DNA from 2 places in the Halomonas salsilacus genome. Region 1 is predicted to be linked to the other one. Evidence: predicted binding sites of a transcription regulator. Region 1 holds the regulator's gene; the other holds the start of a gene.
What was found. The regulator FNR, encoded in region 1, switches genes on or off when oxygen is low (the NO sensors DNR and NnrR bind a similar motif). The targets are predictions, from matches to a motif close to TTGATNTANATCAA.
Positions count from the first base shown of each region.

Region 2: the regulator FNR is predicted to act here: its motif matches at 2,206-2,219, upstream of hemN (oxygen-independent coproporphyrinogen III oxidase).

Region 1 covers NZ_JBPKAQ010000002.1:186,431-189,603, forward strand. The annotation lists gene hemN (oxygen-independent coproporphyrinogen III oxidase) at 1-1,111, shown strand, start outside; gene fnr (fumarate/nitrate reduction transcriptional regulator Fnr) at 1,210-1,953, shown strand; gene ttcA (tRNA 2-thiocytidine(32) synthetase TtcA) at 1,974-2,903, opposite strand; gene ACR80S_RS04315 (3'-5' exonuclease) at 2,991-3,173, opposite strand, start outside.
Region 2 covers NZ_JBPKAQ010000010.1:65,881-69,053, forward strand. The annotation lists gene ubiT (ubiquinone anaerobic biosynthesis accessory factor UbiT) at 1-409, opposite strand, end outside; gene hemN (oxygen-independent coproporphyrinogen III oxidase) at 717-2,102, opposite strand; gene ACR80S_RS14250 (YbaN family protein) at 2,382-2,795, shown strand; gene ACR80S_RS14255 (Rrf2 family transcriptional regulator) at 2,852-3,173, shown strand, end outside.

The sequences.
Region 1 (3,173 bases):
CGAGCCCTACCTCACCCGTCTCGACCGCGAAATGGTGCTGGTCAGCCGCCTGCTGGATGACCTCCCTGCCGTGCAGCGCCTGCACTGGGGTGGCGGCGCCCCGGCCTTCCTGTCCCTGGACCAGATGGGCGACCTCTTCGATCGCCTCGACGCCCGCTTCGGGCTCTCCAGTGCCCGGGAACGCGACTTCAGCATCGAGATCGACCCCCGCGAGGCCAACGTCTTCACCCTGCGCCACCTCCAGGCACTGGGCTTCAACCGCCTGAGCCTGGGCGTCCAGGAGCTTGACCTGAGAGTGCAGAGGGCGATCAACCGGATCCAACCCCGGGTACTGACCGAGTCCCTGGTGGATGAGGCCGAGCGCCTCGGCTTCCACTCCCTCAACCTGGACCTGATCGTGGGTCTGCCGCTGCAGACCCCCGAGGGCTTCGGGGAGACCCTCGAACAGGTGATCGCCATGGCCCCGGCGCGCATCACCCTGCGCCGCTACGCTCACCTCCCGCAGCGCTACCTGCCCCAGCGCGAGATCCACGCCGCGGATCTGCCCGACGCCCCCACCCGCCTGGCGATCATGGACGAGGCCCGCCACCGTCTGGATGACGCCGGCTATGTGCATATCGGGCTCGGTCAGTTTGCCCGCACCGATGACAGCCTGGCATGGGCCCTCGGGGAGGGCCGCCTGGCGCGCGACCTGCACGGCTACACCCACACCCCACCCGGTGACCAGCTCGGCCTCGGGGTCGCCGCCATCAGCCATGTCGGCGACACCCTTACCCGCAACGCCATGAGCCTGGGCGACTATGAGGCGGCGCTGGACACGAGCCGCCTGCCCGCCACCGCCGGCCACCGGCTGAACGCCGTCGAGCGCCTGCGACGCGACGCCATCGAGGCGCTCGCCTGCCGCCGCGAGCTGAACATGGTCGCCCTGTCGAAGGTCCATGGACACGACGCCACCCTGGTTCTGGCCGATGCCCTCAGGCGCCTGGCCCGGCTCTGCCAGGCGGGACTGCTGGAGCGCCACGGCGAGTCCCTGAGGGTGACGCCCGACGGGGTCTGGGGCCTGACCCACCTGCTCGCCGCCTTCGATCCCGAGGCCACCTCCATGGCCTGAGCCGCCGGCTGCCGGGCCTACCTCCTTGGAGGTGGTTTGCCCTGCTCGCAGAATCCTCCATAATGGTTGGAATGCTCATGATCAAGGAGGACGCGTCCATGCCCGACAGCCTGACAGGACTACGGCGCTCTGTGCTGCACGAAACTCGCTGCCAGACCTGCAGCCTGAGTTCGCTTTGCCTGCCGCTGGCGCTGGAAGTTCAGGACATGGATCAGTTCGACGCCATCATCCGCCGGCGCGCACCTCTCAAGAAGGGCGAGACCCTGTTTCGCCAGGAGAGCCCCTTCACCAGCGTCTACGCGGTGCGCTCGGGCAGCCTCAAGCAGGTGACCACCGAGGGCAGTGGCGACGACCAGCTCACCAACTTCTACCTGCCCAGCGAACTGGTGGGCCTGGATGGCATCGACGAGGAGCAGTATCCGGGGACCGTGGTGGCGCTGGAGACCACCACCGTCTGCGAGATTCCCTTCGACCGCCTGGATCAGCTGTCGGAATCGCTACCCGAACTGCGCGGCCAGCTCTACCGCAGCATGAGCAAGGAGCTGCGCGACGACCGCCGCATGATGCGCCTGCTATCGCGCAAGACCGCCGACCAGCGCCTGGCCAGTTTCTTCACCAGCCTCTCCGACCGCTTCCGCCGCCGCGGTTACTCCCCCTACAGCTTCCGCCTGTCCATGTCGCGGGCCGACATCGGCAACTACCTGGGTCTGGCCGTCGAGACCGTCAGCCGTATCCTCGGTCGCTTCCAGAGCCAGGGTCTGGTGGAAGTATCGGGCCGCGAGGTGCATATCCTCGACCTGGCGTCCCTGACCCTGGTCGCCGAGGAGGAAGGGGCGAAATAGCCCTTTGGAAATAGCCCCCCCTACTCGTTGAGCAGATCGATCCGGCTGGCCAGCCGTCGCGCCTGCTTCTCCTCCAGCCCGGCGAAGTCGAACAGTTCGCGATCGCCCAGTTGTGACGGCGCCACGTTGGTCACTGCCTTGAACATGCTCTCCAGGCGACCGGGATGGGTCTTCTCCCACTCGGCGAGCATCTCCTTGACCACCTGACGTTGCAGGTTGGGCTGGGAACCGCACAGGTTGCAGGGGATGATCGGGAACGCCATCAGTCGCGCATACTCGGCGATATCGGCCTCGCGGCAGTAGGCCAGCGGACGGATGAGGATGTTCTTGCCGTCGTCGGCGAGCAGCTTGGGCGGCATGGCCTTGAGGCTGCCGCCGAAGAAGAGGTTGAGGAACAGCGTCTCGAGGATGTCCTCGCGATGGTGGCCCAAGGCCACCTTGGTGGCGCCGATCTCCTCGGCGAAGCCGTACAGGGAGCCGCGTCGCAGCCGGGAGCATAGCGCACAGGTGGTCTTGCCCTCCGGCGTCTTCTCCTTGACCACCGAGTAGGTGTCCCGCTCGAGGATGTGGTGCTCGACGCCGATGGACGCCAGGTACTCGGGCAGCACCTGCTCGGGAAAACCCGGCTGCTTCTGGTCGAGGTTCACCGCCACCAGCGAGAAGTCGATCGGGGCGTTGCGCTGCAGGTTGCGCAGGATCGACAGCAAGGTGTAGCTGTCCTTCCCGCCGGACAGGCACACCATCACCCGGTCGCCCTCGTGAATCATGCCATAGTCGATGATGGCGTTACCCACCTGGCGTCGCAGGCGCTTCTGCAGCTTGTTGAACTCCCGCCGCCCGCGGGCATCCAGGGCGTCGAGGGTCGGCGAGGGGGCTTCCTGAATAGGGGAGGCCGCCACGGAGGGAGCCTCCTGGCGATCGCGGGGGTCGAAGATCAGGGCGTCTTGCATGGTCGGTAAGCGCTGCCAGTGCGGGCGAAAATGACGGGCGCCCATCCTACCATCGCCGGCGCCATCAGGCGACGCCGCCCCCGATCTTCAGGAGTAGCGCCCAACGGAGCTGACCTGGTGTTCCAGGCGCAGGAAAATCAGCGCCGTGGTCACCGCATTGCCCAGGGCGGTGTGGCGCCCCATCAGCGGCACGTCCAGCAACTCGGCCACCTTCTCGAAGCGCGGCGCGGACTCCACCTCAGGATGGCGGCGGCGCAGACGGCGCAGATA
Region 2 (3,173 bases), on a different contig from region 1:
GGAGGTTCTTGACCATCAGGCCCAGCTCGGTATCACCCTCGATCAGCAGCCGGCGCTGGAAAAACAGGGCGTCGGGATCCTCGCGTCGGGTGGCCAGGCAGAGGAACTCGCGCCACCCCCCGCGGATGGTGGCCTCGCCGGTCTCGGTACACAGCCTCAGGCGCTCGTTCTCGAGGGTGAGGGTCAGGGCCATGCCGAGATCCTCGATGGCCAGGGTGATGCGGCGCCCTTCCAGGGCGTCGAACTCTCCCTCGGCGAGGGGCTCGGCGAAGGTGCGGTTCAGCAGCGGTTCCACCAGGCGGCGCTTGACGCCGACCGGTACCCGAGGATCGACGGCGCGAATCAGGCGAGCGGGGGCGGGAAGACGCGGCAGGGCCTGTAACGGTAATGGCAACAACGGCAGGGACATGACAGCTCTCCTGAGGATAACCATGCGGCCGAGGCCGCCGAACCGCTCATCCTAGGCCGGTGTTCCCGGGGCTGCACTGACATGCATCATGTCGCCGGGCAGCCCTCGATCACCCGCGGCCCGCCTACCATATATAGACCATATCGCCTCGGCAAGCCCCATATCTGGTGCAAACCGACGACCATCATGAGCCATCTTCATTTGACAGCGAAGACGCCCGGCCTGGCGCGGCGAAACGCCCGGATGCCGCTCGCGTCGATGACGGAGCGGCGTCCGATTATTGCCCGCAGCCATGCCGCGGGAGGGGCTAGACGGTCCGGGAGTAGCGACCCTGGCTCTTCGCCAGGTAGGCGTCGAAGGCCATGGCGGCATTGCGCATCATCAGCCGACCGCGGGGCAGCACCTCGATCTCGCCCTCGCGGATCGCCAGCAAGCGGTCGTCGGCCATCTCCTGGAGCTCCTCGAGGGCGTCGCCGAAGGTGTCGCGGAAGACGATACCGTGGACGGCCTCGATAGTGGCGAAGTCGATGCGGTTGTGGCACATCAGGGCGTTGATGACGTCGCGGCGCAGGCGATCGTCATCGCTGAGCCGATAGCCGCGGAACACCGGCAGGCGCCCCTCTTCCAGGCGGTGCTGGTACTGGGCGGTCTCCTTGACGTTCTGGCTGTAGGTGTCGCCGACCTTGCCGATGGAGGTAATCCCCAGGCCGATCAGGTCGCAGTCGGCGTGGGTGGAGTAGCCCTGGAAGTTGCGCTGCAGGGTACCGTTCTCCCGGGCCCGGGAGAGCTCGTCGTCGGGCAGAGCGAAGTGGTCCATGCCGATGTAGACGTAGCCGGCGGCGGTGAGGCGGCGGATGGTCAGCTCGAGCAGCTCCAGCTTGCGTTCCGGCGGCGGCATGTCCTCCGGGCGGATCAGCCGCTGGGCCTTGAACAGCTCCGGCAGGTGGGCGTAGCTGTAGGCGGCGATGCGGTCCGGAGCCAGGGCGATGATCTTGGTCAGGGTGGTGTCGAAGCTGGCCACGGTCTGCAGCGGCAGACCGTAGATCAGGTCGACGCTCACCGACTGGAAGCCGGCGTTGCGGGCCGCCTGGACCAGCTCCACCACCTGCTCCTCGCTCTGCAGGCGATTCACCGCCTCCTGCACCTCGCGGTCGAAATCCTGAACGCCGAAGCTCAGCCGGTTGAAGCCCAGGGCATGCAGCTCGTGGATCTGCTCAGGCGTCACGGTGCGCGGGTCCACCTCCAGGGAGAACTCCCGCTGGGCGGGCGGGGCGAAGTGGAATGCCGCGTCCAGCGCCGCCATCAGCTCGCCGAGCTGGGCGTTGCTCAGGTAGGTCGGCGTACCACCGCCCAGGTGCAGCTGGGTCATGCCCCGCGACTCATCGAACAGCCCCCCCTGCACCCGGATCTCCTGCTTGAGCCACTCGAGGTACTCGGCGGCCCGCTCGGTGTTGTGGGTAATGATCTTGTTGCAGGCGCAGTAGTAGCAGAGGCTCTTGCAGAACGGGATATGCACGTAGACCGACAGCGGCTTGGGCGCCTCGGCCCGGTTGCTGCGCTCGGCCGCGGCGCGGTAGTCGTCCTCGGCGAAGGCCGCATGGAACTGCGGTGCCGTGGGGTAGGAGGTATAGCGCGGCCCGGGGCGGTCGTACTTCTCCACCAGGGGGCGGTCGAACAGCAGGTCGTCTTGCATCGTGAAACAGCCTCTTGAACCGGATGGCGGCAACGCAGGCGCCGCCGCATGGGGCAGAGTATGCCATTCAGGGCCCGTGGCGTCGGTACCCTTCTCGAGGTAGCTGACCTGGGTCAAGCCTCCGGGCCGACACTCGCGGGTCAGCCGCCGGGCGAGGGGGGATGACGCGGTCGAGACGGGTCACGCGGTGGCACCCCGGCTTCACCTTTGCGCAAACCAATAACATGTAGATAAAATACTACTTAATGCACCGCCGCCATCGTGCGAGGTATGCCTGCCATGACTCACCCAATCTCACGTCTTGCCTGGAGCGGGCTGGCCTACGGCTGCATCGGCCTGGGCACCGCCGGACTGGTAGTGCCGCTGCTCCCCACCACCCCCTTCCTGCTGGTGGCAGCCTGGGCGGCGCCCAAGGGCTCGCCGAGGTTGGCCCGCTGGTTGCACGAGCACCCGCGCCTGGGGCCGACCCTGTGCGCCTGGCGGGAGCAGCGAGCGGTGCCACGTCGGGCCAAGCGCCTCGCGCTGGTGGTGCTGCTGGCCAGTTGGCTGGTGCTGTGGGCCGGCGGCGCGGCGCCGCTGGTGCTGGCCCTCACCGCCTTCCTGTTCTGTGGCGTGGCGACCTTTCTGCTGACGCGACCCGATGCCGCAGCCGATCCCACTTCGCCCCCCGCGGGCGGCGAAGTGGTAGAATAGGGCCTGTTATCTTATCAAATTTGACTAATATAAAGCCAAGAGACGCCAGCCCCCGTATGCATCTGACCCGTTTTACCGACTACTCCCTGCGCGTGCTCGTCTACCTGGCGGTGAAGGGGGAAGAGCGCTCCACGATTCAGGAGATCGCCTCCAGCTTCGATATCTCCCGCAACCACCTGATGAAGGTGGTCCAGGACCTGAGCCAACAGGGCTACATCACCGCCATCCGCGGCAAAAATGGCGGGCTGCTGCTCAAGAAGTCACCCGAGGATATTCGCTTGGGCAGGCTGGTGCGCGACACCGAGCACGACATCAACCTGGTGGAGTGTTTCGGCGAGGATAACGAGTGCAAGATCACCCCAGCCTGCCGGCTCAAGC